3 regions of the Streptococcus parapneumoniae genome follow, and region 2 is predicted to be linked to each of the others. Evidence: predicted binding sites of a transcription regulator. Region 2 holds the regulator's gene; each other region holds the start of a gene.
The links. The regulator Rex, encoded in region 2, represses fermentation and respiration genes when NADH is low (regulators of the CRP and FNR family bind a similar motif). The targets are predictions, from matches to a motif close to TTGTGAANTANTTCACAA.

Region 1: the regulator Rex is predicted to act here: its motif matches at 3,943-3,960, upstream of adhE (bifunctional acetaldehyde-CoA/alcohol dehydrogenase).
Region 3: the regulator Rex is predicted to act here: its motif matches at 2,738-2,755, upstream of SP4011_RS01245 (zinc-dependent alcohol dehydrogenase family protein).

What each region holds. Positions count from the first base shown of each region.
Region 1 covers NZ_AP026968.1:239,592-249,719, reverse strand. The annotation lists partial or broken gene SP4011_RS01385 (XRE family transcriptional regulator) at 216-1,135, opposite strand; gene adhE (bifunctional acetaldehyde-CoA/alcohol dehydrogenase) at 1,258-3,909, opposite strand; gene SP4011_RS01375 (MORN repeat-containing protein) at 4,209-4,619, opposite strand; gene SP4011_RS01370 (low molecular weight protein-tyrosine-phosphatase) at 4,606-5,049, opposite strand; gene yajC (preprotein translocase subunit YajC) at 5,096-5,395, opposite strand; gene tkt (transketolase) at 5,513-7,489, opposite strand; gene SP4011_RS01355 (HI_0552 family protein) at 7,605-8,228, opposite strand; gene jag (RNA-binding cell elongation regulator Jag/EloR) at 8,279-9,265, opposite strand; gene SP4011_RS01345 (membrane protein insertase YidC) at 9,283-10,107, opposite strand; gene rnpA (ribonuclease P protein component) at 10,082-10,128, opposite strand, start outside.
Region 2 covers NZ_AP026968.1:1,227,773-1,237,900, reverse strand. The annotation lists gene SP4011_RS06515 (UDP-N-acetylglucosamine 1-carboxyvinyltransferase) at 1-71, shown strand, start outside; gene SP4011_RS06510 (GNAT family N-acetyltransferase) at 87-638, shown strand; gene spxR (CBS-HotDog domain-containing transcription factor SpxR) at 631-1,908, shown strand; gene SP4011_RS06500 (methionyl aminopeptidase) at 1,924-2,784, shown strand; gene pcrA (DNA helicase PcrA) at 3,299-5,590, shown strand; gene radC (RadC family protein) at 5,633-6,313, shown strand; gene SP4011_RS06485 (gamma-glutamyl-gamma-aminobutyrate hydrolase family protein) at 6,310-6,999, opposite strand; gene SP4011_RS06480 (redox-sensing transcriptional repressor Rex) at 7,017-7,658, opposite strand; gene SP4011_RS06475 (DUF4649 family protein) at 7,741-7,956, opposite strand; gene SP4011_RS06470 (DUF1831 domain-containing protein) at 7,964-8,311, opposite strand; gene SP4011_RS06465 (cysteine desulfurase family protein) at 8,316-9,431, opposite strand; gene SP4011_RS06460 (ribose-phosphate diphosphokinase) at 9,441-10,128, opposite strand, start outside.
Region 3 covers NZ_AP026968.1:219,619-229,746, forward strand. The annotation lists gene SP4011_RS01235 (acyltransferase family protein) at 1-1,366, shown strand, start outside; gene nagA (N-acetylglucosamine-6-phosphate deacetylase) at 1,519-2,670, shown strand; gene SP4011_RS01245 (zinc-dependent alcohol dehydrogenase family protein) at 2,833-3,891, shown strand; gene SP4011_RS01250 (DUF1033 family protein) at 4,042-4,407, shown strand; gene comGA (competence type IV pilus ATPase ComGA) at 4,485-5,426, shown strand; gene comGB (competence type IV pilus assembly protein ComGB) at 5,374-6,390, shown strand; gene comGC (competence type IV pilus major pilin ComGC) at 6,392-6,715, shown strand; gene comGD (competence type IV pilus minor pilin ComGD) at 6,678-7,112, shown strand; gene comGE (competence type IV pilus minor pilin ComGE) at 7,075-7,377, shown strand; gene comGF (competence type IV pilus minor pilin ComGF) at 7,340-7,801, shown strand; gene comGG (competence type IV pilus minor pilin ComGG) at 7,779-8,192, shown strand; gene SP4011_RS01290 (helix-turn-helix domain-containing protein) at 8,654-9,496, opposite strand; gene SP4011_RS01295 (GNAT family N-acetyltransferase) at 9,693-10,128, opposite strand, start outside.

The DNA of each region.
Region 1 (10,128 bases), 990 kb from region 2:
GAATTTTCTCTCTATTGCCTAGTTTGCTTCTGGATGTATATCAAGTAATACTCTTCGAAAATCTCTTCAAACCACGTCAACGTCGCCTTGCCGTACTCAAGTACAGCCTGCGGCTAGTTTCCTAGTTTGCTCTTTGATTTTCATTGAGTATAAAATTCATTGTAACAAAAAAGCGGCATTCCCTCAATGACAGAAATGTCACTCCTATAAAGCATTTAACAATACCTTTCTAAGTCTTCGCTCCATTCCTTATCTAAACTAACAATTAACTGCTCATTACCAAACATCCTCGCCATCATTTTTGCTTCTTCATACTTTTGTTTAGCTGTATCATAATCCATCTGAATATAATATTTCCATTCTACCATCAAGACAATCGGTTGCTTTTGGAAATCTCGTGTTTTCTGCCCTATTTTATTTAAGGTCTCAACTGCTCTCTTAAAATAACGAAACAGCCCCATAATCTCTATACAAGTTAAAGAAGCTAACAAGGAGTCTCTAAGTAAGTCCAAACAATCGAATTCTATCTTATCAACCTGAGAACTTAATTTGTCATGAAAATAAAGAATAGTTTCATGCTCAGACTTTTTATCTCACCCTCGTTTAAACCATCCATTAACTGACAAAGAAAATACAGTCTCAACTTCAACAATTCCTCAGCCCTATATACATCTCTGGATAGTAAGTCTTGAAGACTGTCCTCAATCACACTGCTTCCATATAAGGAATTACTAGTCATTCTCACTGCATCTATAGCTTGAAGACAATCCACTAGCACTTTCTCATCACGTGGCAAATCATCATAAAAATTCTCAAAAATCTCATCGAAATATTCTTCCTTTTGTTCCTGCAACTCCTTGTCTCCATAGTCAGGATGATGTAAAAGAAAGTACTTTAATTCTTGGTAACGCTTGGGTAATTCCTTATAATCTGGCATCAAGACGTAGGACGGAATTTCTAATCTATCCGCAATATATTCTAGTGTTTTTATCGTCGGGCGAAATTCTCCTTTTTCGATTCTCACCAACTGACGGACTGATAATTCGGATTCATCCCCGCAAAAAACTGGACGACTAAGGCCTTTCTCCTCTCTTAAAAGTCGCACTTTATCCCCTAACTCATTTATCTTGTTCATTTGCCCCTCGCATGATTATAAAAGATTTGATTTTCAAATAAATATATGCGATGATTATACCATTTTTCAAATAGAATTACAAAAAAAGAGACAGGAAATTCCTGCCTCTAGGCTGATAACAATTATTTACGGCGTCCTGGTCTTTCTTTGTAACCATAGTAAGAATCTTCGATGATTTCTTGCATGTGGTCAACCATTGGAAGACGTGGGTTAGCTGGTGAACATTGATCTTCATAAGCAAGGAAGGCCAATTCACGTGAATGTTCTTTCCATTCTTTTTCATCAATTCCTTGTGCTTTGAAGTTCATTTGGATACCTACACGCTCACCAAGTTCGTAGACAGCTTTTGCGTAAGATTCCACACCTTCTTCTGGAGTAGAAGCTGGAAGTCCAAGCATGCGTGCGATATCTTGGTATTTTTCATCTGCACGGTAGTAGTTGTACTTAGGCCATGTTGCTGTCTTAGCTGGACGTGTACCGTTGTAGCGAATGACATATGGAAGCAAGATAGCATTCGTACGACCGTGGATTGTGTGGAATTGCGCACCAATCTTATGGGCCATTGAGTGAGAAATACCTAGGAAGGCATTAGCAAAGGCCATACCAGCGATTGTTGAAGCGTTATGCATTTTCTCACGTGAGTGGAAGTCTGCATTTTTAACTGAGCTTTCAAGATTTTCGAATACAAGCTTGATGGCTTGAAGTGCAAGACCGTCAGTGTAGTCGCTAGCCATTTGTGATACGTAGGCTTCAGTCGCGTGGGTCAATACGTCCATACCAGTGTCCGCAGCAACAAATCCTGGAACTGTCAATACCAAGGCAGGGTCTACGATTGCCACAGTTGGTGTCAATGAGTAGTCAGCGATTGGGTATTTGCGATTGTTTGCTTTATCAGAGATAACGGCAAATGGTGTTACTTCAGATCCTGTACCAGATGTAGTTGGAATCGCGATGAATTTAGTCTTCTTACCAAGCAATGGGAACTTGAAGGCACGTTTACGGATATCCATGAATTTTTGAACAAGGTCACGGAAGTCCACTTCTGGTTGTTCGTAGAAGAGCCACATTACTTTAGCAGCATCCATTGGAGATCCACCACCGAGAGCGATGATTGTATCTGGTTTGAAGGCACGCATAATCTCAGTACCACGGTTTACAGTTGTGATATCTGGATCTGGTTCTACATCAGCAAAGATTTGGTAAACAACCTTATTGCGACGAAGGTCAAGTTGCTCGATGATACGATCAAGGAAACCAAGCTCTACCATGGCATGGTCAGTAACGATCATGACACGTTCAACGTCACGACATTTTTGAAGGTATTGAATTGAATCACGTTCAAAGTATGTTTTTGAAGGAAGTTTCATCCATTGCATGTTATTTCTCCGTCTTCCGACTTTTTTGATATTCAAGAGGTTAATGGCACTAACGTTATCCCCAACTGAGTTGCGTCCGTAAGAACCACATCCAAGTGTCAATGATGGCAAGAAGGCATTGTAAACGTCCCCGATACCACCGAAAGTAGAAGGTGAGTTACAGATAACACGAATAGCTTTAACAGCTTTACCAAATTCTTTAGTCAATTCTTCGTCAGCTGTGTGGATAGCTGCTGAGTGTCCAAGACCGTTAAATTCAACCATTTGACGAGCCTTAGTAATACCATCTTCACGGCTTTCAGATTTCAAAACTGCGATAACTGGTGACAATTTCTCACGAGTCAATGGCTCGTTTTCACCAACTTCTTTACATTCAGCAGCAAGAATGTTTGTTCCTTCTGGAACTGTAAATCCTGCTTGTTCTGCAATCCAAGTTGCTGGTTTACCAACGATGTCAGCGTTCAATTTTGCACCAGCACAGTTTTTGCTGTTTGCTTTCACGCCAAAGCAGAATTCTTCAAGAAGAGCTTTTTCTTTCTTGTTTACAAAGTAAGTGTGGTAAGATTTGAACTCTGCTACAAATTCATCGTAAATTTCTTTATCAATGATAACCGCTTGCTCTGAAGCACAGACCATACCGTTATCAAATGATTTAGACATAACGATATCGTGTGCTGCTTGACGGATATTTGCTGATTTTTCAACATAAGCTGGAACGTTTCCGGCACCTACCCCAAGAGCTGGTTTCCCACATGAGTATGCGGCTTTAACCATAGCATTACCACCTGTTGCAAGGATTGTCGCAACACCTTCGTGGTTCATAAGGGCACTAGTTGCTTCCATAGATGGTTCAGTGATCCACTGTACACAGTTTTCAGGAGCACCAGCTGCGATAGCTGCATCGCGGACGATGCGAGCTGCATGAGCTGATGATTCTTGTGCTGATGGGTGGAAGGCAAAGACGATTGGGTTACGTGTCTTCAATGAAATCAATGATTTGAATATTGCTGTTGATGTTGGGTTTGTTGTAGGAGTGATACCACAGACAACACCAACTGGTTCAGCGATAAGAGTCAATCCTGTTACATCGTCTTCTTCAATAACGCCAACTGTCTTAGTATGGCGCATGTTGTTTACTACGTGTTCACAAGCAAACAAGTTCTTAGTTGCTTTATCTTCAAATACACCACGTCCTGTTTCTTCAAAGGCATGTAAAGCCAATTCCCCGTGGGCATCCAAAGCTGCCACTGACGCTTTAGCAACGATGTAGTCAACCTGCTCTTGATCCAACTTACGCATTTCTTCAAGAGCAACTAGAGCTTTTTGCACCAATCCATCGACATGCTTTTCAGCAGCGAGTTTCTTTTCCTCTGGTGTCACAGTTTTTTTATCAGCCATATTTTCCTCCATAGCTTTCAAGGATTTAATCCTTTGTTAATTTTTTCACAAGTTTATTATAACGTATTATTTCAACTTTGTAAACAGTTTCATAAACATTTCACAAAGAATTTTTAGCACCTTGTGAAATGTTTGTCATTTTCTTTTCTTAGCAAGCTTTTTCTTTAAAGTTTGTGAAATTTATTTCAAATGTTTTTTTATTTCACAAACTTACTTGGAAGAGGGACTTGGAAAGATAGGGATTTGCAGGTAAGCGCTTACTTTAACATTCTAACAATACCTCCTTTGATAAGGAGGCTTTATTTTTGTTGAAAAACGCCTTGTTTAAAAGTCCCTTCATAAACGACTTCTTGTTCTGTTGTTAGTTTCCCTTTTCCTTCAGCTTGACCATTTACAAAATCCCCTTCGTAGGTCCAGCCTTCTTTAGATTGAAAGGTACCTTTTCCGTTGAAGGCTCCATTGTTGAAGCCACCTGTATATTGGTCTCCATTTTGGAAGGTAATGGTACCTTGGCCATTCATTTTACCACGGACAAGACTGCCGTCGTAAACAATCGTTCCATTATCAAGCTTTAGAACACCTTTTCCGGGAATATTTAGAAAAAAGACGAGTAGAGCACAAAAAACAATGGCAACTACTGCTAAAAGCTCTAAACGTGGACGAGTCAGATAGACACGATACTTGTTGTAAAAATTCTTAAGATTTTCCATCTTCACTCTCCTTTTCTAAACGTTCTAGCCAAACTTGACAACCCTCTTGAACACGTCGATAGGTTTCCTCAAAATCTCCTGTATACCAAGGGTCTGGAACACTTTCAGATGCAAATGAGTAAATCTTATCTTGACAGTCTACTGGACACATCTGACGTAGGTCAGAAACATTTGAAGCGTCCATTCCGATAATATAATCAAAGGATTCAAAATCTTCCTTACTAATCTGAAGCGATGTTTTGGCTTTGTCATAAGGAATCTCATACTCTTGAAAAATCCCTTGAGTTCCCTTATGAATCGGATTGCCATGTTCCCAAGAGGACGTTGCTCGACTTTGGATTTCGTAGTTATCTGTCATTGATTTCATCACAAACTCAGCCATAGGACTGCGGCAAATATTCCCCAGACAGACAAAGACTAATTTTTTCATCCCATTTCCTTTCTTTTATAGAAAAACGGGAGTTCGTGATCCCGTCTTATTTTTCAATTGCGCCTTCTAGTGAAGCTGTTTCTTTCAGCGGTAATACTGTCTTAATAGCAGCTAGTTCAAAAGTCAAGTAAACTCCATCTACGTCAAGAACTATTGTTCCCTTCTCCGTATCCACTTCATCGACTGTTCCATAAAGTCCACCGATTGTAATAACTTCATAGCCTTTTTGTAGTTTATTCAAGCTTTCCATACGTTTTTGTGCTTGTTTCTTTTGAGAGCGTTGCGTAAAGAACATCAAACCCACCATAAGGGCTAGCATGATTAAAAATGTATAATTTGGATTCATTGTCTTCTCCTTTGTCTTTTACATAGGACTACTATATCAAATTTCAGCTACTTTTACAAGATTGTACCTTACTTTTCTAGTAAGAAAAAACCAGAGCTTGCGCCCTGATTTTTAGAATTATTTCAAGTTTTGAACGACTTTTACTAGATTTTCGACAGTAAAGCCATATTCTGCCAATACTTTTGGTGCTGGGGCAGAGGCTCCGAAGGTATCAATACCAAGAACAGCACCATCTAGTCCAACATATTTGTACCAGTTTTGAGTTGCACCCATTTCGACTGCAACACGACGGCGAACTGCATTTGGAAGAATTTCTTCCTTGTATGCTGCATCTTGTTTATCAAAGACATCTGTAGATGGCATGCTGACTACACGGACTTTTGCTCCTTGACTAGCCAATTCTTTGGCAGCTGAGACAGCAAGATTAACCTCTGAACCTGTCGCAATCAAGATTGTATCAAAGTCTGCTGCATTTTCATAGACAACATAGGCACCTTTTGCAACCTTGTCGAAGTCTGTTCCCTCTTCAACAGTCAAATTTTGACGGGTCAAGACAAGGGCAGTTGGTGTTTTCTCACTTGTCACTGCAAGGTACCAAGCTGCTTGCGTTTCACGCGCATCTGCTGGACGGAAAACATTTAGATTTGGCATAGCACGAAGACCTGCTAAATGCTCAACTGGTTCGTGCGTTGGACCGTCTTCACCAACTGCGATTGAATCGTGGGTAAAGACATAAGTCACAGGAAGTCCTTGTAAGGCTGACAAGCGAACAGCTGCCTTCACATAGTCAGAGAAGACGAAGAAAGTTCCACCGTATACACGAAGTCCACCGTGAAGGGCCATCCCGTTCAAGATTGTTCCCATGGCAAATTCACGAACACCAAACTGAATGTTACGATTCAAGCGATGAGCATCGTCTTGAAGTCCGTCAGTCTTGATATAAGTCATATTCGAGTGAGCAAGGTCAGCTGAACCTCCTAAGAAGGTTGGCAACTTAGCCGCCACAACATTCAAGGCATCTTGGCTTGAATTACGAGTTGCTTGAGAGAAGCCATTTTCTAAAGCTGGGAAGTCTGCTGGAGTCACTTCAACTGGATCACGTCCGTCAATGATGGCTTCTACTTCTGCAGCCAATTCTGGGTGAGCTTCTTTATAATCAGCAACTAGCTTTGTCCAAGTTTGATAAGCTGATGCACCACGGTCTGCAACATGTTCTTTAAAATCAGCATATACTTGTTCTGGGATTTCAAATGGTTCGTAGTCCCAACCAAGGGCTTGACGAGTTGCTGCAGTTTCATCTGCTCCAAGAGGAGCACCGTGTACAGCATTAGTTCCTTGTTTGTTTGGAGAACCGTATCCAATGACAGTCTTCACTTCAATCAAAGATGGTTTGCCTGAAGCTTTAGCTGTTTCGATAGCAGCATGGATAGCTTCCAAGTCTGTTCCATCTTCAACCAAGACTGTATGCCAACCATAGGCATTGTAACGGTCACGAACACTTTCTGTAAAGGAATCCTTTGTCTCACCATCCAAGTTGATGTCATTTGAATCATAAAGAACAACCAACTTATCTAGTTTTTGCAAACCTGCGTATGAAGCCGCCTCGCTTGAAACACCTTCCATCAAGTCTCCGTCTCCACAGATAACGTAAGTATAGTGGTCAAAGATATTGTAGCCTTCGCGGTTATATTTGGCTGCCAAGAAACGTTCTGCCTGGGCAAAACCAGTGGCAGTTGAAATCCCTTGACCTAAAGGACCTGTTGTAGCATCAATTCCTGCTGTATGACCAAATTCTGGGTGACCTGGTGTTTTTGAACCCCATTGACGGAAGCTCTTGATCTCATCCATACTAACATCTTCAAAGCCAGAAAGGTGAAGAAGGGCATAAAGGAGCATTGAACCATGACCTGCTGAAAGAATAAAGCGGTCGCGGTTAATCCAGTTTGGTTGAGCTGGATTGATACGAAGTTGTTTTGTAAAGAGGCTGTAAGCCATCGGAGCCGCTCCCATAACCACACCTGGGTGACCTGAGTTGGCTTTGTTGATAGCGTCAATACCTAGGAAACGAATTGCATTAACAGATAGATTTGACATAGAATTTCCTTTCTATTTGAGGTGATTATTGAATCACACATTCTATTTTACTATTATATGAAAAAATACATAGAATAGCAATTAAACAATTCGACGTAAATCAGTATTCTATTTGCTATCCTCTAGTCGCCTGATAGTAGGGAAGTAAGCGCTCATAAGCTTCATCTAATTTTTCTAAAATCACTTCTAATGATTGAGTTTCTACAAAAGAAACATCTGCTTTAACTAACACTTTTCGGATTTCTTGACCGCCTACCTTTTCGACTAAGACCTGGCGATTTTCTTCGTTCGCCTCCCATCTTTGACTTTGACCATCTGAGTAGGCTAGATAATAAATCCCTTTAACGGTTGGAATTTCTAAAACTTTAGCCTGCTTGCCTAGAGTCTCCTCATTCTTCTTACGCTCGATAAAACTGACTTCTAAGGAAATACCAAAATCAGAAGGATGCCCGTACAAACGTAAGGCTAGCATAGGCTCTGTCACTTGTCCGTCTCTCTGTAGATAGACCCAGAAATGTGGTCGCAAAAGTTGCGCCTGATTCATCCACTGGCTAGTCTGTTGGAGTTGCCATTCTGGATGACTGGTTTGAAATGCTTTAGTCAGTTCTGTAAAAGCCTTTCTGGCCTCTTGACCTTTGTGGCGAAATGCCAGCATCTTCTCTCGCTCTGCTCCCGCTTTATCAGGATTACGGTACTGCAAACCTGCAAAGTCTAGATAGTCTCTTATCTTATTCAACATTAGTTTAATCTCCTCTAGCTAGCAAAAAATCAGGAGAACCCTGATTTTACTTATTCTGTATCTACGACAACATAACGATTTGGCTCATCACCCTCAGAGTAACTAGTCACGCCATCCATACGTGAAATAATACGATGGATAATCTTGCGTTCGCTATTCGACATTGGATCTGTCTGATGACTGCGTCCTTCTTCTAAAACACGAGTCGCCAATTTTTGCGCATAGGTCTGCAAAACTTCTGCACGGTGTTCGACATAATCATTGACATTGATTGTAACGTAGAAGGTTCTGGAATAGCGGTTGTAAAGATAATTTTGAGCCAACAGTTGCAAGGCCTTCAAGACTTTACCATGGTAGCCGATAATACGACCTGGTTCGTTAGTATCAATTTGCAAATTGATGCTACGACGGTTATAATCATTTGAAAGTGTGGCTTCAACATCCATGTCATCCACAATCGCTTGAACATAGGCAGTCACATCCGTAGCCACCTGAGCAATATCAAAGCTCGGTTCAACTTTCAAGCCCATCTCTGTCAAGTCTTGATTTTCAGTTTGGTCTTGCTCAGTTTCAAGGTCATCAGCGCCCGCTTCTTCCCTCATCGCTTCCTCGATTTGAAGTTCATTTAAAATCTCAATGTGGCCAGTTTCTTCTAAGATAGTGCTGGCATGTCTTTCATGTTTTAAGATTTCAGCCTTGACTTCATCAGAAATACCTTGACCTTCCTCTTCAATCTTTTTAATTGCTTCTACAACATGACCCAAATCAACAGTTGCTTCACTGACTGTTTTAACAGGCTCATTCAAATCATTGATTTGTTTTGGAACTCCCTTTACAGCTTGTTGATTTGCTTTGACAACAGTCGTTTCACTAATCGCTTCAATATCTACTTGGGCTGGTTTTTTACCAAATAAACCAAGAAATCCTTTTTTCTCACGAGAAATGACTTTAATATGTGCCTTCTTCCTTGGAATATCTAATTCCTTCAATCCTTTTTGGATTGCTTCTTCAACAGTTGAACCTGTAAATACTACCATTACCAGATTCCTCCTTATTATTTCGTTTTCTGAGCCTTTTTCTTGGCTTTTCTTTTTCTATTTTCCAAATCTTTCTGTGCCTGTACTAGAGCCTCGCGCTCTGCGATAATCTTGAATGGATTGTTCAAGAAATAGGTTTGCAAGACTTGGTAAGCATTGGACACTGCCCAGTAGAGAGCGACTCCACCTGGCGCATAAACTGCAAAGATAAAAATTAAGACTGGAATCCCATACATCATCGCAGTTGTAGCCCCATTACGCTCAGACAAGGCTTTGTTGGACAGCCAAGTACTTAAAAAGGTAAATACTGCTGCTAAAATCGGGAGAACAAGGGTTGTATCTACACCACCAAGGTTAATCCATAAGAAATGACCTGTCTTCAAAAAGTCAACTCTTGAGAGAGCTTGGAACAAGGCTAAAATAACCGGCATCTGAATCAAAATCGGCCAAAGAGAATCTGACTGTCTGACACCCATTTCTTTAAAGACTTTACGCATTTCTTGCTCTAGCTTGGTTCTGCTTTCCATATCTCGACCTGGATATTGTTCTCGAAGCGCCTTAATGCGTGGTTGAGCTTCCTGCATTTTCCTAGAAGCCACCATTTGCACTTGAAAGACTGGCAAGAGAACTGTACGAATCAAGACCGTAAAGAGAATAATCCCCACTCCGATACTGATATCAAACGATAAAAAGCGAATGATTTCCGCAAAGAAGTAAACAAATTTACTCCAAAAATCAGCCGAATCGGCTGTAATATCGCTAGTTGTCCCGTTTGTTGCACAGGCTGTCATGATCAATAGAGACAGTCCTAGCAAACTAGTCAACTGTAGTTTCTTTTTCACTCCCATTTCCTTCCTGGTAAA
Region 2 (10,128 bases):
TACGTGGTTATTCTGATATTATTGAAAAATTACGTAATCTAGGAGCGGATATTACACTTGTTGAGGATTAAACCGTAGAGGTGTTTATGAATATTTGGACCAAATTAGCAATGTTTTCTTTTTTTGAAACGGATCGCTTGTATTTGCGTCCTTTCTTTTTTAGTGATAGTCAAGACTTCCATGAGATAGCCTCAAATCCAGAAAATCTTCAATTTATTTTCCCGACTCAGGCAAGTCTGGAAGAAAGTCAATATGCACTGACCAATTACTTTATGAAGTCCCCTTTGGGAGTATGGGCTATTTGTGACAAGAAAACTGAAAAAATGATTGGTTCTGTTAAGTTTGAAAAGTTAGATGAAATTAAAAAAGAAGCAGAACTTGGCTATTTTTTGAGAAAAGATGCTTGGTCGCAAGGATTTATGACAGAGGTTGTTAGAAAAATTTGTCAACTTTCTTTTGAAGAATTTGGCTTAAAACAATTATCCATCATTACCCACCTTGAAAATGAAGCTAGTCAACGGGTTGCCCTTAAGTCTGGATTTCGATTGATTCGTCAGTTTAAGGGAAGTGATCGCTACACAAGGAAAATGCGAGATTATCTTGAGTTTCGCTTTGTAAAGGGAGAAGTTAATGAGTAAACACCAAGAAATTCTAAGCTATTTGGAAGAATTACCCGTTGGTAAAAGGGTCAGTGTTCGTAGTATTTCAAATCATCTGGGAGTCAGTGATGGAACTGCCTATCGGGCCATTAAAGAAGCTGAAAACCGTGGAATTGTGGAGACCCGTCCTAGAAGTGGAACAATCCGCGTCAAATCCCAGAAAGTTGCGATTGAAAGATTAACTTTTGCTGAAATTGCAGAAGTGACTTCTTCTGAGGTTCTGGCTGGGCAAGAAGGTTTAGATAGAGAATTTAGTAAGTTTTCAATTGGTGCCATGACTGAACAAAATATCCTGTCCTACCTTCACGATGGGGGGCTCTTGATTGTCGGAGACCGAACCCGTATTCAGTTGCTAGCCTTGGAAAATGAAAATGCAGTTCTGGTTACAGGGGGATTTCAGGTTCATGATGATGTACTTAAACTGGCCAATCAAAAAGGGATTCCTGTTCTGAGAAGCAAGCATGATACTTTCACTGTCGCGACCATGATCAATAAAGCCTTGTCAAATGTCCAAATCAAGACTGATATTTTGACAGTTGAGAAGCTTTATCATCCAAGTCATGAGTATGGTTTTCTGAGAGAGACAGACACTGTTAAAGATTATTTGGACTTAGTTCGTAAGAATCGAAGCAGTCGTTTTCCAGTTATTAACCAACATCAGGTTGTCGTTGGAGTTGTAACTATGAGAGATGCGGGCGATAAGTCACCAAGTACCACAATTGACAAGGTTATGTCGCGTAGTCTATTTTTAGTTGGATTATCGACAAATATTGCCAATGTTAGTCAACGGATGATTGCTGAAGACTTTGAAATGGTACCAGTTGTTCGGAATAATCAAACCTTGCTTGGAGTTGTGACACGACGAGATGTCATGGAGAAGATGAGCCGTTCCCAAGTTTCGGCTCTACCGACTTTTTCTGAGCAGATTGGACAAAAACTTTCTTATCACCATGATGAAGTAGTGATTACAGTGGAACCCTTTATGCTTGAGAAAAACGGTGTTTTAGCTAACGGTGTATTGGCGGAGATACTGACTCACATGACCCAAGATTTGGTTGTGAATAGTGGCCGCAATCTCATTATCGAGCAAATGCTGATCTACTTTTTGCAGGCTGTTCAGATAGATGATATACTGCGCATTCAAGCACGGATTATTCATCATACGAGACGATCAGCTATTATTGACTACGATATTTATCATGGTCACCAGATTGTTTCAAAAGCAAATGTAACCGTTAAAATTAATTAGAAACTAGGAGAAAAAATGATAACATTAAAATCAGCTCGTGAAATCGAAGCTATGGATAAGGCCGGTGATTTTCTAGCAAGTATTCATATCGGCTTACGTGATTTGATTAAGCCTGGCGTAGATATGTGGGAAGTTGAAGAATATGTTCGCCGTCGTTGTAAGGAAGAAAATTTCCTTCCGCTTCAGATTGGTGTTGACGGTGCTATGATGGACTATCCTTATGCTACCTGCTGCTCTCTTAATGATGAAGTGGCTCATGCTTTCCCTCGTCACTATATCTTGAAAGATGGTGATTTGCTCAAAGTTGATATGGTTTTGGGAGGTCCTATTGCTAAATCTGACCTGAATGTCTCAAAATTAAACTTCAACAATGTTGACCAAATGAAGAAATACACTCAGAGCTATTCTGGTGGTCTAGCAGACTCTTGTTGGGCTTATGCTGTTGGTACACCGTCCGAAGAAGTGAAAAATCTGATGGATGTAACTAAAGAAGCCATGTATAAGGGGATTGAGCAAGCTGTTGTTGGGAACCGTATTGGTGATATCGGTGCAGCCATTCAAGAATACGCTGAAAGTCGTGGTTACGGTGTAGTGCGTGATTTGGTTGGTCATGGTGTTGGCCCAACCATGCACGAAGAACCAATGGTTCCTAACTATGGTATTGCTGGTCGTGGACTCCGTCTCCGTGAAGGAATGGTCTTGACTATTGAACCGATGATCAATACAGGTGACTGGGAAATTGATACAGATATGAAGACTGGTTGGGCCCATAAGACTATTGACGGTGGACTATCTTGTCAATATGAACACCAATTTGTCATTACTAAGGATGGTCCGGTAATCTTGACTAGCCAAGGTGAAGAAGGAACCTATTAATAAAAAGTGAAAAGACTACTGGAAGTTTATTTTGATAAAAAATCCAGTAGATCTTTTCATAATAAAACGCATTGTATCAGTATTAGGGGCTGATATCATGCGTTTTTCTGATTTTAAGATTTTTTCCAACTCTGTTTGTAACCACATCATAACAAAGGGCCTAGGATTCAGAGCTCTCCTCCTATATACTATTAGTAAAGCAAAACTAGGGGAGAATATTTTAGTGTCGCAATCTATTGTTTCTGTAGAGGTTCCACAATATTGTCGTTTTGATTCTAAAAAGAGAAATGGAATCCTGTTTAACGTTCGTATTGCCAATCTTAAATTTACTTTTTTATATTGAGGTATTGAGCTAGTTTATGAAAAAATTGAGTGAAAAAGTCGAGTGTTTTAGAAACCCACAGTGTAGTATTTTAGTTTCAATCCACTATATTTTGCTACTCCCCGTAAAGTTTCTATTTTCCCTGAATTCTGATATAATAGAAATATTGACTTCAAGAGTAAGGAAGAGAAGATGAACGCATTATTAAATGGAATGAATGATCGTCAGGCTGAGGCGGTGCAAACGACAGAAGGGCCCTTGTTAATCATGGCGGGGGCTGGTTCTGGAAAGACTCGAGTTTTGACCCACCGTATCGCTTATTTGATTGATGAAAAGCTGGTCAATCCTTGGAATATCTTGGCCATTACCTTTACCAACAAGGCTGCGCGTGAGATGAAAGAGCGTGCTTATAACCTTAATCCAGCCACTCAGGACTGTCTGATTGCGACTTTCCACTCCATGTGTGTGCGTATTTTGCGTCGTGATGCGGATCATATTGGCTACAACCGTAATTTTACTATTGTGGATCCAGGGGAGCAGAGAACGCTCATGAAACGCATTCTCAAACAATTGAACTTGGATCCTAAAAAATGGAATGAACGAACTATTTTGGGGACCATTTCCAATGCTAAGAATGATTTGATTGATGATGTAGCTTATGCTTCCCAAGCTGGCGATATGTATACGCAAATCGTGGCCCAGTGTTATACAGCCTATCAGAAAGAACTGCGTCAGTCGGAGTCGGTTGACTTTGATGATTTGATTATGCTGACCCTGCGTCTCTTTGATCAAAATCCTGATGTTTTGACTTACTATCAACAGAAATTTCAGTACATCCATGTTGATGAGTACCAAGATACCAACCACGCTCAGTACCAATTGGTCAAACTATTGGCTTCCCGTTTTAAAAATATCTGTGTGGTTGGAGATGCGGATCAGTCTATCTACGGTTGGCGTGGTGCTGATATGCAGAACATTTTGGATTTCGAGAAAGATTATCCCCAAGCCAAGGTTGTTTTGTTGGAGGAGAATTACCGCTCAACTAAAACCATTCTTCAAGCGGCCAACGAGGTAATTAAAAACAATAAAAACCGCCGTCCTAAGAATCTTTGGACTCAAAATGCGGATGGGGAGAAAATCGTTTACTATCGTGCCGATGATGAGCTGGATGAGGCTGTATTTGTAGCCAGAACCATCGATGAACTTAGTCGCAGTCAAAACTTCCTTCATAAGGATTTTGCAGTTCTCTATCGGACTAATGCGCAGTCTCGTACTATTGAGGAAGCCCTGCTCAAGTCAAATATCCCTTATACCATGGTCGGTGGGACAAAGTTTTACAGCCGTAAGGAAATCCGCGATATTATCGCTTATCTTAATCTTATTGCCAATTTGAGTGACAATATCAGTTTTGAACGTATTATCAACGAACCGAAGCGTGGAATTGGGCCAGGTACAGTTGAGAAAATCCGTGATTTTGCGAATATGCAAAACATGTCCATGCTAGATGCTTCTGCAAACATCATGTTGTCTGGTATCAAGGGTAAGGCAGCTCAGTCTATCTGGGATTTTGCAAATATGATGTTAGATTTACGAGAGCAGCTAGACCAATTAAATATTACAGAGTTGGTTGAGGCTGTCCTTGAAAAAACAGGTTACGTCGATATTTTAAATGCTCAAGCGACTTTAGAAAGCAAGGCTAGGGTTGAAAATATTGAAGAGTTCCTTTCTGTGACGAAAAACTTTGATGATACCTCTGATGGTCCAGAAGAGGAAACTGGTCTGGATAAACTGAGTCGTTTCTTAAATGACTTGGCCTTGATTGCGGATACAGATTCAGGTAGTCAGGAGACATCAGAAGTGACCCTGATGACCCTGCATGCTGCCAAAGGTCTCGAGTTTCCAGTTGTCTTTTTGATTGGGATGGAAGAAAATGTCTTTCCACTTAGTCGTGCGGCTGAAGATCCAGATGAATTAGAAGAAGAGCGCCGTCTAGCCTATGTAGGTATCACGCGTGCAGAGAAAATCCTCTATCTGACAAATGCCAACTCACGCCTGCTTTTTGGTCGTACCAACTACAACCGTCCGACTCGTTTTATTAACGAAATCAGTTCAGACTTGCTTGAGTATCAAGGTCTGGCTCGTCCAGCAAATACAAGCTTTAAAGCATCATATAGTAGTGGTGGCCTTTCCTTCGGTCAAGGAATGAGTTTGGCTCAGGCTCTTCAAGACCGTAAACGCAGTGCAGCCCCAAAATCTATCCAGTCAAGCGGTCTTCCATTTGGTCAATTTACAGCTGGGGCAAAATCAGCGTCTAGTGAGTCAAATTGGTCCATTGGTGATATTGCCCTCCACAAGAAATGGGGAGAGGGAACTGTTCTGGAAGTTTCAGGTAGCGGTGCTACTCAGGAATTAAAAATCAATTTCCCAGAAGTAGGTTTGAAAAAACTTTTAGCCAGTGTGGCTCCAATTGAGAAAAAAATCTAATTTTTCATCCTTCTCACGAATAATAAAGTGAGGAGGATTTTTATGTACAGTATTTCATTCCAAGAAGATTCATTATTACCAAGAGAGAGACTGACCCAAGAAGGAGTAGAAGCGCTCAGTAATCAAGAGTTGCTAGCTATTTTACTTAGGACAGGAACACGTCAAGCCAGCGTTTTTGAAATTGCCCAGAAAGTCTTGAACAACCTTTCAAGCCTAACAGATTTGAAAAGAATGACCCTGCAGGAATTGCAGAGTCTGTCTGGTATCGGTCGTGTTAAGGCTATAGAGTTGCAAGCTATGATTGAACTGGGACATCGTATTCATAAACATGAGACTATTGAGATGGAAAGTATTCTCAGCAGTCAAAAGTTGGCTAAGAAGATGCAACAGGAATTGGGGGATAAAAAACAAGAGCACCTGGTGGCGCTCTATCTCAATACTCAAAATCAAATCATCCATCAACAGACCATTTTTATCGGTTCTGCAACTCGTAGTATCGCTGAGCCGCGAGAGATTCTTCACTATGCTATCAAGCATATGGCGACTTCTCTCATCTTGGTCCACAATCATCCTTCGGGAGCGGTAGCCCCTAGCCGAAATGATGATCAGGTTACAAAACTTGTCAAAGAAGCCTGCGAACTGATGGGGATTGTCCTCTTGGACCATTTGATTGTCTCACAATCTAGTTACTTTAGTTACCGTGAAAAGACAGATTTAATCTAAAGTTCATTAACGACATAGTCAAAGAGGTTTTTATCTTTGGGACGATTTTCAAATAGAAACTCTGGATGCCATTGGACACCGAGAAAGGCAACATCATCCGTACTCATGACAGCCTCAATGATACCATCTTTAGGATCATGAGCCGCAATCTTTAAATTTGGTGCTAAATCCTTAATGCTCTGATGGTGGAAGGAGTTGATATGGGAAATTTCTCCATAGATTTCTCGGAGAACAGTATCAGGTTCTGTCACCAAGCGTTGAGTTGTGTACTCGGCAGAACAATCCTGCCAATGATCTTCGATATCTTGGTACAGAGTTCCGCCCATGGCAACGTTAAAAAGCTGAGTCCCACGACAGACGGAGAAAATAGGCTTTTTCTGTTTAATGGCTTCCTTGATGAGGGCCAGTTCGAAGATATCTCTTTGAAGGTGGTAGTCATCGCTATCAATGGTTTTCAGTTCGCCATAGAATTTTGGATCAACATTTTGTCCACCTGTCAAGATGAGCTTGTCAATCAAACTGATATAGTGGCTAGCCATTTCTTGATCACCAATCGGTAGGATGATGGGAATCCCTCCAGCGTCTTTAACGCCTTCAACAAAGCCTTTTGCTGCGTAGCTCATCATGATGTCATCATCTGGATGAGTTTTTTCGTTTCCTGTAATCCCAATAACTGGTTTTTTCATAAAATGATTTTCGCTTTCTAATCCTCTTTTCGCATGAAGTAGAGGAGGGTTTGGAGTTCACTTGTCAAATCGACATACTGAACGACCACGTCTTTTGGTAAATGCAGATGTACTGGTGAAAAACTGAGAATTCCTTTCACGCCAGCATCTACCAAGAGATTGGCAACCTCTTGTGACTTGACGCTGGGAACGGTCAGGATAGCAGTCTTCACATCAGCATTCTTGATTTTATCCTTGATTTGAGAAATTCCGTAAATGGGAATCCCATCAGGAGTTTGGGTCCCGACCTCAGGGTGGTCATCTAGATCAAAGGCCATGATAATCTTCATCTTGTTACGTTCGTGGAAGCGATAGTGGAGAAGGGCATGGCCCATATTTCCAATACCTACCAGCATAACATTGGTGATGGAGTTATCATTGAGCAAATCGGCAAAAAATGTCATCAGTTTTTTGACATCATATCCAAATCCACGCCGACCTAGTTCACCAAAATAGGAAAAATCCCGACGTACGGTCGCTGAATCAATCCCAATGGCCTCTGCAATTTGCTTAGAGTTGGCACGTTCAATCTTTTCTGCATGAAATCTCTTAAAAATTCGATAGTAGAGAGAGAGTCTTTTCGCTGTAGCTTTTGGAATAGCAGACTGTTTATCTTTCACAAAATCACAACCTTTCTATTCTTCTATTTTATAGAAACATTGTGAAAAAATCAACAAAAACAAGAAAAAACTAAGAAAAATCTTAGTTTTGTTGTAAAAAATCTGCATGTGATAGAAAACGGTAGAGGTCTCCGACCAGTCCTTGGTAAACTTCCTGTCCCTCAAAAGTCAAAGAAGTCACATACAGTGTATCTGGTAGGGTTACACATCCTGACAGAGCTAGCATGAGAGCTTCATAATCCTCATACTTGAGAGTACGCTCAACATGATAGCTGTCCTTATAGGTCAGTTCAAACATTTTAGCTCTATCTTTCTGATTTTGTAAAGACACCACGTTCTACCAAGCTATCCATGAGGAAGTAGAATTTTTCCTGATGAATGTGGTGGTCTTCTGATTTGAAAATATCAACTAGACGTAGCCCAAACTTGTCAGTGATATTGATTTTAGCCCCTGTAAGTTCCTTGTTAATGATGATTTTAAGTTGGAAGCCTTCACCGCTGTTTGGCACTTTTTCAAGTAGGCGAGTTAGTTCATAGTTACCAACCTTTGTCTCAAAAAAAGTATTGTCTTTGAGGGTGAATTTTTTAACAGAAGGGCTAAGAGTGTAGTCGTAACGACAATTTTTTAACTGAATGGTTTTTTCAAATGCCATATGGCTAACCTCCGATAATTTCTTTTAAGGTTTTTGCGAGGGTTTGTAGGTCTTCAACAGTATTTTGTGGAGACAAACTGATACGAACGGATTCCTTCAAGCGGTCTGAATTTGCTCTGTACATGGCTTCAAGAACATGGCTGGATTGGACAATGCCTGCTGTACAGGCTGAGCCAGTAGAGATTGAAATTCCAGCTAAATCTAGCCGAAGGAGTAAGAGGTCATTTTTTTGATCAGGAAATCCAATATTGAGGACATAAGGGAGATGATGTTCTCCTCTATTCAAGTAATATTGAATGCCCTCTAGTTCTGCCAGAAAGGCAGTTTCTAAATTTTGTACATGTCGAAAATGTTCTTCCTGTTTTTCTAGGTCTTCTTTTAGGGCTGCAACCATACCCACGATGGCAGCTAGATTTTCAGTTCCGGCTCGTTTTTTCTGTTCTTGGTCTCCGCCATGAAGATAGGAATCAAAATCCATGCTAGATGCGTAGAGAAAACCGATTCCCTTAGGACCATGGAACTTGTGGGCAGAAGCAGTGAGAAAATCAATGCCCAATTCTTCTGGGTGTATAGGGATTTTACCAATAGCCTGAACTGCATCGACATGATAGGCGGCTGGGTGTTGCTTGAGTATTTGGCCAATTTCAGCAATGGGCAGTAGGTTTCCAGTCTCATTATTGGCAAACATGGTAGAAACCAAAATCGTATCGTCACGTAAGGCCTCTTGAATTTGCTGGGCGGTGATTTCTTGATTTTCTGGCTGGATAATGGTTGCTTCAAACCCAAAGTGTTGAACCAAGTAATCAATTGTTTCAAGGACAGCATGGTGCTCAATAGCAGTTGTGATAATATGTTTTCCTTGTTCTTGGTGACGAAGGCAGTAACCAATGATAGCAGTATTGTTGCCTTCTGTCCCACCAGAAGTGAAAAAGATATGTTGAGGTTTTGTCCCCAGTAACTGAGCTAGCTCCTGACGGGCTTCTCGCAATAGTTTGCCAGCTCGACGACCATGAGCATGAATACTAGAAGGATTTCCATAGGTTTCTTGCATAACCTCGGTCATAGCTGAAATAGCAACTGCTGACATAGGAGTCGTTGCAGCATTGTCCAAATAAATCAAAGAATCACCTTATTTCTTTTTGTTGTAGGCAAAGAGTGGGCTGACTGGTTTTCTTTCGTGGATACGGACGATAGCATCACCAATTAACTCACTAGCAGTGATGTAGCATACGTTTTTAGGAGTTTTTTCTTTTGTTGCTACTGAATCAGTCACAAGAATTTCTTTAATATTAGTATTGTCAAGAAGTTCAGCAGCTCCTTCGACGAAGAGGCCGTGGCTAGAAACAGCATAAATTTCTGTAGCTCCTTCACGTTCAACGATTTTAGCAGCTTCAGAGAAGGTACGTCCTGTATTCAGAATATCATCAATCAAGATGGCTTTTTTACCTTCAACATCACCGATAATATAACCTTCGTTGCGAGTTGCATCATCCTGAGGGTAGTCGATAATGGCGATAGGAGCATCAAGATACTCAGCCAAGCTACGCGCACGTTTGACACCTGAATTTTTAGGGCTAACGACAACAACATCTGAACCGAGTAGTCCCTTATCGCAGTAATGTTTTGCAAATAGGGGAACAGTGAAAAGATTATCCACTGGAATATCAAAGAAACCTTGAACCTGAACGGCATGCAAATCAAGAGTCAGGATACGATCAACCCCAGCCTTAACCAGCATATTGGCAACTAGTTTTGCTGTAAGTGGCTCACGAGGACAAGCAATGCGGTCTTGACGTGCATAGCCAAAATATGGAAGG
Region 3 (10,128 bases), 1.0 Mb from region 2:
GTTTTTATCCAAACAGGCTAAATCAAATGGTCAGTTGAAGGGAATGGTCTTTCTCTTATCTGCTGTTGCCTTCTTGATCAGCTTCTTCTCCATGTTTATTGGTAGTTTTCTAGTGACCTCTTATTCCTCTGTTTACTTCTCCAGTTTAACTCATGTCTATCCATTCTTTTTGGGAAGTGTGCTAGCAACTATTGTAGGCGTTCGTCAGACGACTTCCCTAGTCAAGCAGTTGGATAAAATCTGGGATTTACGAAAGACCCTTTTAGTTTTTGGAGGAGGTTTGGGCTTCTTACTCATTTTGACCTTCTTTGTCAAATTTACCTATCTCTTTGCCTATCTTATTGGCTTCTTGCTTGCCAGCCTTGCAGCCCTTGCTATGATTCTGGCGGCGCGTGTCTTACATGAAAAGACCCCTAACATGCAGGAGCCAAAGTTTATCAGCTTTTTAGCAGATACTAGTTATGCGGTTTATCTTTTCCATTGGCCTTTCTATATTATTTTCTCACAGTTGACCTCAAATCTTTTTGCTGTGTTGCTGACTTTGATTTTTTCTTATGGCTTTGCTAGCCTATCATTCTATGTATTGGAACCTTGGATTGCAGGAAAGAACACACCTGTTTTACAAACTCTTCGTCCCCTGCCTTATATTCACGCAATTCTTGCAACAAGTACAGGAATCTTGGCCTTCATTGTCTTCTTAGTAACTCTGTTGGCACCACAAGTGGGAGCGTTTGAGACAGACTTAACTGTCAATGGTTTGAAGCAGGCTGCAACAAATATTAGCCAAACAAAAGTGATGGCAGAACGAGCAGAAGCTGATAGTTTGGGGATTGCTGATGGTACTATGTTAATTGGTGACTCGGTGGCTTTAAGGGCAAATACAGCCCTGCAGACAGCCCTTCCTGGAGCACAGATTAACGCGCAAGTCAGCAGAACAACCAAGAATGCCAATGAAATCATGCTAAATAATAGCCAGAATAAATTTTTACCTAAGATGGTGGTCATTGCGACTGGGGTAAATAATCCTGAAAATTACAAGGAAGACTGGGATAGTATCGTAAAAAATCTTCCTAAGGGCCACCATATGATTTTAGTGACTCCTTATGAGGGAGATAAGACAAAAGAGACCTATGCCATCGTTGAGAAGGCTGCTGCCTATATGAGAGAATTGGCAGAGAAGACTCCTTACATCACGATAGCAGATTGGAATCAAGTTGCGAAAGAACATCCAGAAATTTGGGCAGGAACAGACCAAGTCCATTTCGGAAGTGACACTAGCACTATTGAAGCAGGAGCTAAATTGTATGCAGATACCATTGCTACAGCCTTGCAAACAGCTCAAGACAAGCCAGTCAAATCTAAATAACTTGTATTTAAAAAGAGAAGAGTTGGAGACATCCAGCTCTTTTAAAATATCTCTAGAAAATAGGTCTATACCATTTACAAATGAATCAGAAAAGTTTATAATGTAATTGACATAATAAATATCAAAAGTAATCTTTTAAGGAGGTCATTATTATGCCTAATTACGTTAAAGCAGATCAGTTTTTCTATCCATTTGGCATTCGTCGCGGTGGGTACTTAGAACTTGTTGATGGCAAATTTGGGAAACATGTGGATCAAATTCCTGAAGGAGCAGAGGTTCTTGACTATACTGGTTATAGCATTGCACCAGGTCTTGTGGATACTCATATTCATGGATATGCAGGTGTAGATGTGATGGACAACAACATTGAAGGTACATTGCATACTATGAGTGAAGGACTTCTTAGTACCGGTGTTACCAGTTTCTTGCCCACAACTTTAACAGCCACTTATGAGCAATTGCTTGCAGTCACTGAAAATCTTGGAAACCATTATAAAGAAGCAACAGGTGCTAAGATTCGTGGGATTTATTATGAAGGTCCATATTTCACAGAAACTTTTAAGGGGGCACAAAATCCAACTTATATGAGAGACCCGGGTGTTGAGGAGTTTCATTCTTGGCAGGATGCTGCAAAAGGGATGCTAAATAAAATCGCTATTGCACCAGAACGTGATGGGGTGGAAGATTTTGTACGTACTATTACAGGTGAAGGTGTGACAGTTGCACTTGGACACTCAGATGCGACATTTGAACAAGCTAAGAAGGCAGTTGATGCTGGAGCTAGTGTATGGGTACATGCCTATAATGGGATGCGTGGTTTAACACACCGCGAACTAGGTATGGTAGGAGCTATGTATGAGCTCCCACATACTTACGCAGAATTGATTTGTGATGGTTATCACGTAGATCCAAAAGCTTGTGAGATTTTACTTAAGCAAAAGGGGACAGAAAACATCGCTCTTATTACGGACTGTATGACAGCTGGTGGGCTTGAAGACGGTGACTATATGTTGGGAGAATTCCCTGTTGTAGTAGCAAATGGAACTGCACGTCTCAAATCTACTGGTAATTTGGCAGGTTCTATCCTCAAACTTAAAGATGGTATGAGAAATGTAGTCGAGTGGGGTATTGCGAATCCGCATGAAGCAGTCATGATGGCCAGCCTCAACCCAGCTAAATCCGTTCACATTGATGATGTCTGTGGTCAAATCCGTGAAGGTTATGACGCGGACTTTATCGTATTAGATAAAGATTTGGAATTGGTAGCAACCTATCTAGATGGTGTGAAACGTTATCAAGCATAAGATAGAAAGCAGAAGTTAGAGACTAGCTTCTGCTTTTTTATCTATATTGCTTTACCGGTAAATAAAAAAGTTAAAAAAATCACAAAAAAGCTTGAGCAAACAAATGAAAAAGCTTACAATTATATTATAAATAGTACAAATAAAAAAACGGAGGAGTGCTTTATGAAAGCCTATACTTATGTTAAACCAGGACTTGCTTCTTTTGTTGATGTAGACAAACCAGTTATTCGCAAGCCAACAGACGCTATTGTGCGTATCGTAAAAACCACTATTTGTGGAACAGACCTCCATATCATTAAAGGAGATGTTCCTGCTTGTCAAAGTGGTACCATTCTTGGCCACGAAGGAATTGGGATTGTTGAAGAAGTTGGAGAAGGAGTTTCTAACTTCAAAAAAGGCGACAAGGTCTTGATTTCTTGTGTCTGTGCCTGTGGTAAATGCTACTACTGTAAAAAAGGAATTTATGCCCATTGTGAAGACGAAGGGGGCTGGATTTTCGGTCACTTGATTGACGGTATGCAGGCTGAGTATCTACGTGTCCCTCATGCAGATAACACTCTTTACCACACTCCAGAAGACTTGTCAGATGAGGCTTTGGTTATGCTATCAGACATTTTGCCTACTGGGTATGAAATTGGTGTCTTGAAAGGAAAAGTAGAACCTGGTTGTAGCGTAGCCATTATCGGTTCAGGTCCAGTTGGATTGGCTGCTCTATTGACAGCTCAATTCTATTCACCAGCTAAATTGATTATGGTAGACCTAGACGATAACCGCTTGGAAACTGCTGTATCATTTGGTGCGACTCACAAGATTAATTCTTCAGACCCTGAAAAAGCCATTAAAGAAATTTATGATTTGACAGATGGTCGTGGTGTAGATGTTGCTATCGAAGCTGTTGGTATTCCTGCAACATTTGATTTCTGTCAAAAGATTATCGGTGTAGACGGAACGGTTGCCAACTGTGGTGTGCATGGTAAACCAGTTGAATTCGATTTAGACAAACTTTGGATTCGCAACATCAATGTAACAACTGGTTTGGTATCTACAAATACAACTCCACAATTGTTGAAAGCACTTGAAAGTCATAAGATTGAACCAGAAAAATTGGTAACTCATTATTTCAAACTCAGTGAAATTGAAAAAGCCTACGAAGTCTTCGGTAAGGCAGCAGACCACCATGCCATTAAGGTCATTATCGAAAACGATATCTCAGAAGCTTAAGTCGTAAAAATATTTTTGAACATGAGCAAATAGAAATTCAGTCATCCATCAGATGGCTGGATTTTTTATCAAAAAATTAAGAAATGAGCATATTTCTTTCCTTGTTTAGCGGAATTGGTTATAATATACGGTACAAAGGAATGAATGAATATGTATCGTGTTATAGAAATGTACGGAGATTTTGAACCCTGGTGGTTTATAGAAGGTTGGGAAGAAGACATTGTAGCAAGTAGAAAATTTGACCAGTATTATGATGCTCTCAAATACTATAAAACTTGCTGGTTTAGATTGGAGCAAGAATCCCCTCTTTATAAAAGTAGAAGCGATTTGATGACCATTTTCTGGGACCCAGAAGACCAACGCTGGTGTGATGAATGTGATGAATATTTACAACAATACCATTCTTTGGCTCTTTTACAGGATGAGCAGGTTATTCCAGATGAAAAACTACGTCCAGGCTATGAAAAACAAACTGGTCAGGAAAGGCATCGTTCTTGCCGTATGAAATTAAAATAGAGAAAAAGTAACTTTTTGGGAGTTGCTTTTTTTTATTTTTCCAAATCTTTGCGAATAGTATAGGTGAGGAGGTAAGTATGGTTCAAGAAATTGCACAAGAAATCATTCGTTCGGCTCGGAAAAAAGGGGCACAAGACATTTATTTTGTCCCCAAGTTAGACGCATATGAGCTTCATATGAGGATAGGAGACGAGCGCTGTAAAATCGGTTGTTATGATTTTGAAAAATTTGCGGCCGTCATCAGTCACTTCAAGTTTGTGGCGGGTATGAATGTGGGAGAAAAGCGACGTAGTCAACTTGGTTCCTGTGATTATGAATATGACCAGAAGATGGCGTCTCTACGTCTATCTACTGTAGGCGATTATAGAGGGCAGGAGAGTTTAGTCATTCGCTTGTTGCACGATGAGGAGCAGGATTTGCATTTTTGGTTTCAGGATATTGGAGAACTGTGTAAGCAGTATAGGCAACGTGGTCTCTATCTCTTTGCTGGTCCAGTCGGCAGTGGCAAGACGACCTTGATGCACGAATTAGCCAAGTCCCTCTTTAAAGGACAGCAAGTCATGTCCATCGAAGATCCTGTCGAAATCAAGCAGGAGGACATGCTCCAGTTGCAGCTAAATGAAGCGATTGGGCTTACCTATGAAAATCTGATTAAGCTTTCCTTACGTCATCGTCCTGATCTCTTGATTATCGGAGAAATTCGAGACAGCGAGACGGCGCGTGCAGTGGTCAGAGCTAGTTTGACAGGGGCGACAGTCTTTTCAACCATTCATGCCAAGAGTATTCGAGGTGTTTATGAGCGCTTGCTGGAGTTGGGTGTGAGTGAGGAGGAATTGGCAGTCGTTCTGCAAGGTGTCTGCTACCAGAGATTGATCGGGGGAGGAGGAATTGTTGATTTTGCAAACAAAGACTATCAAGAACACCAGCCAACTAGCTGGAATGAACAGATTGACCAGCTTCTTAAAGATGGACATATCACAAGTCTTCAGGCTGAAACGGAAAAAATTAGCTACAGCTAAGCAAAAAAATATCATCACCTTGTTTAACAATCTCTTTTCCAGCGGTTTTCATCTGGTGGAGACCATCTCCTTTTTAGATAGGAGTGCTTTGTTGGACAAGCAGTGTGTGACCCAGATGCGCACGGGCTTGTCTCAGGGGAAATCATTCTCAGAAATGATGGCTAGTTTGGGCTTTTCAAGTGCCATTGTCACTCAGTTATCCCTAGCGGAAGTCCATGGAAATCTCCACCTGAGTTTGAGAAAGATAGAAGAGTATCTAGACAATCTGGCCAAGGTCAAGAAAAAACTAATTGAAGTAGCGACCTATCCCTTGATTTTGCTGGGTTTTCTTCTCTTAATCATGCTGGGACTACGGAACTATCTACTACCACAACTGGATAGTAGTAATATTGCCACTCAGATTATCGGTAATCTGCCACAAATCTTTCTAGGAATGGTAGGATTTGTTTCAGTAGGTGTCCTTTTAGCACTCACTTTTTATAAAAGAAGTTCTAAGATGCGCGTCTTTTCTATCCTAGCACGCATTCCTTTTCTTGGAATCTTTGTGCAGACTTATCTGACGGCCTATTACGCGCGTGAATGGGGCAATATGATTTCTCAGGGAATGGAGCTGACGCAGATTTTTCAGATCATGCAGGAACAAGGTTCCCAGCTCTTTAAAGAAATCGGTCAAGATCTGTCTCAGTCCCTACAAAATGGTCGTGAATTTTCTCAGACGATAGGAAACTATCCTTTCTTTAGGAAGGAATTGAGTCTCATCATCGAGTATGGAGAAGTCAAGTCCAAGCTGGGTGGTGAGTTGGAAATCTATGCTGAAAAAACTTGGGAAGCCTTTTTTACCCGAGTTAACCGCACCATGAATTTGGTGCAGCCACTGGTTTTTATCTTTGTGGCTCTGATTATCGTTTTACTTTATGCGGCAATGCTCATGCCCATGTATCAAAATATGGAGGTAAATTTTTAACATGAAAAAAATGATAACATACTTGAAAACAGCTAAGGTTAAAGCTTTCACTCTGGTAGAGATGTTGGTGGTCTTGCTCATCATCAGCGTGCTTCTATTACTCTTTGTACCAAATTTGACCAAGCAAAAAGAGGCTGTCAATGATAAAGGAAAAGCTGCTGTTGTTAAGGTAGTGGAAAGCCAGGCAGAGCTTTATAGCTTAGAAAAAAATGAAGATGCTAGCCTAAGCAAATTACAAGCAAATGATCGAATCACAGAAGAGCAAGCTAAAGCTTATAAAGAATATCATGCAAAACAAAATAAGACTCAAACCGTTGCAGATTAAGGCCTTTACCATGCTGGAAAGCCTCTTGGTTTTGGGACTTGTGAGTATCCTTGCCTTGGGCTTGTCAGGCTCTGTCCAGTCTACTTTTGCGGCGGTAGAGGAGCAGATTTTCTTTATGGAGTTTGAAGAACTCTATCGGGAAACCCAAAAACGCAGTGTAGCTAGTCAGCAAAAGACTAGTCTGAACTTAGATGGGCAGACGATTAGCAATGGCAGTCAAAAGTTGACAGTCCCTAAAGGGATTCAGTCACCATCGGGACAAAGTATTACATTTGACCGAGCTGGGGGCAATTCGTCCCTGGCTAAGGTTGAATTTCAGACCAGTAAAGGAGCGATTCGTTATCAATTATATCTAGGAAATGGAAAAATTAAACGCATTAAGGAAACAAAAAATTAGGGCAGTAATTTTACTGGAAGCAGTAGTCGCTCTAGCTATCTTTGCCAGCATTGCGACCCTCCTTTTGGGACAAATTCAAAAAAATAGACAAGAAGAAGCAAAAATCTTGCAAAAGGAAGAAGTCTTGAGGGTAGCTAAGATGGCCTTGCAGACAGGTCAAAATCAGGTAAACATAAATGGAGTTGAGATTCAGGTGTTTTCTAGTGAAAAGGGATTGGAGGTTTATCATGGTTCAGAACAGTTGTTGGCTATCAAAGAGCCATAAGGTCAAGGCTTTTACCTTGTTAGAATCCTTGATTGCCCTCATTGTCATCAGTGGAAGCTTACTTCTCTTTCAAGCCATGAGTCAGCTCCTCATTTCAGATGTTCGCTATCAGCAGCAAAGCGAGCAAAAAGAGTGGCTCTTGTTTGTGGACCAGTTGGAGGTAGAATTAGACCGTTCGCAGTTCGAAAAAGTAGAAGGCAATCGCCTCTATATGAAGCAGGATGGCAAGGAAATTGCGATAGGCAAGTCTAAATCAGATGATTTTCGGAAAACCGATGCCAGTGGACGGGGTTATCAGCCGATGGTTTATGGCCTCAAATCCGCACAGATTACAGAGGACAATCAAGTGGTTCGCTTTCGTTTCCAGTTCAAAAAAGGCTTAGAAAGGGAGTTCATCTATCGTGTGGAAAAAGAAAAAAGTTAAGGCAGGTGTTCTCCTCTATGCAGTCACCATGGCAGCCATCTTTAGTCTTTTGTTACAATTTTACTTGAACCGACAAGTCGTCCACCATCGAGACTATGCTTTAAATAAAGAAAAGTTAATTGCTTTTGCCATGGCCAAGCGAACCAAAGATAAGGTTGAGCAAGAAAGTGGAGAACAGGTTTATAACCTAGGTCAGGTGAGCTATCAAAATAAGAAAACAAGCTTGGTGACGACGGTTCGTACGCCTAAGAGTCAATATGAGTTCCTATTTCCCTCAGTCAAAATCAAAGAAGAGAAAAAGGATAAAAAGGAGGAGGTAGCGACCGATTCAAGCGAAAAAGTAGAGAAGAAAAAATCAGAAGAGGAGCTTGAAAAGAAAGAGAATTCCTAGCCCACGTCTTTTCTATAAGGGTGTTCACATACTTTGCCATTTAATTGGTGTTGTTGGCAATATTGGCTAGAAGATGTTGAGGATGGGAAAAACTCAATTTCAGGAGAAAATGAAGTGAAATAAAACGCATAATATCAGGTCTTGAATATCTGATACTATGCGTTTTTCTGATTTTAAAGACTTTTTGCTCAGCCTGATATTAATGATGTAGATATGTTCCTCAGAAACACATTTTATAAAAAACTCAGTCATAGTTTTGGTATGACTTTGTGTCAACTTCTCTTTGAAAAGTGCAATTTGTCATAATGAGATCTCTTTTAAATTTGAAAGAGTAGAGGTAGGATTCTTCCTAATATAAAAATTGACGAAGCAGTACCTTAAAAGGCCTGCTTCGTCAATTTTTCAGTAAGTGTCCGTACACTTGCCGTGTTTGCTACTAAACAGTAGATAGCGATAAGCCTTTATTGTTTTATATGTTCTAGGTAATGTTTCTTATAACTTGAATGCAAATGATGTTTATTTAATAGTTCTAAGATTTTAAGGGATTTTTCCATCTTTTTCTTACCTGTACTTAGTCCAAGTTTATGCTCATAGTATCCATTAGCATAGATAAAAACAGTCTCCTCGTAAAAGTTTAACTCATCTCGGAGTAGATTTTCAATTTTTTTGATAAGGAATTGGCAATTACTAAAAATCTCATTATCTATACTGCTTATTAAGCAATTTATTGAGAGCTGAGTCACTAAAATTTTATTAGTTTTATTAGTTACTGAAAAGTGGTAATTTTTGAGCATTTCTTTGGTTAACAAGAAGACAGTGTTATAATTGAGGGTTCTAACACAATTTCCAAGTAGCACTATTTCATAAAAACCCCAAATTTCAACTGAGAATAGATAATCAGTTAATTCAAGTAATTCCTCTTCACTTGGTGAAATGTCAGGAGTAAGTGTATATAATAGAGATTTCAGCATCGTATTTTCTAGAGAGTTAGTGGTGTATTTTGAGTTTGCATTAAGTAAGATTTTTAACGATTCCACGTCATTTCGAGAATAGAGTTTTCTTATGTTATTAATTAGTGTTGGGAAATGAGGCAACGTATTATTGTTATGTATTGAAATAAACTCATCAATAGTAACATTTAATTTATTAAGAAGATTAATCAGTCTTATACATGAAATTTCAGACTCTCCTCGTTCAAATCTTGAAATTTGAGATTTCGATAAACAACCATCTTCTAATTGAGTGATGGAGATATTTTTACTTTTTCTAATTTTTCGTAAGGTTTGTCCAAAATTTGATTTCATGTCGATATTCCAACTTTCACAACCAATATTTATTTAAAATACATCTATTATATAATAAAATTATTAAAAGACAAACTATAAGAAACAAATTTAAAAAATTTTTAAATTGAAATTTGGCATTTCTCTCAAATATGCAAATAAGCTAGGATACTAAATTTATAGCAGACTTAGTGAAAAGCAGAAATTAGCAATGATACTAGTTTCTGCTTTTCTCCATAATAATTAATTTCCCCTTTTTTCCTTCTAAATCTTTTTTCACAACAAAAAAACCTGAATTTCTATATGCTTTTTGAGCCAATATATTTTTTTCATTTACAGCCAATACAATATGGTTAATTTCTAATTTTAAAGTTGAGTCTATGAATTCAAATATTTTATTCAGAGCATTAGAACCATATCCTTGATTTCTGAAATTATCATCAATAGAAAATCCTCTAATAAGCGCATAATCATTTTGATAATAGCCATACTCTTTAGGACCAGTGTTTAGGTGTAGGCAAAAAAATCCAATTACTTTATGTTCTTTATTAAGTATTACTATTGGGTATCTATACTTATCTTTTTTAGACTTTTCAATAATATTTTTTGGGGTATCAGTATGTGTAATATCATTTAAAGAATAAGAACTTAAA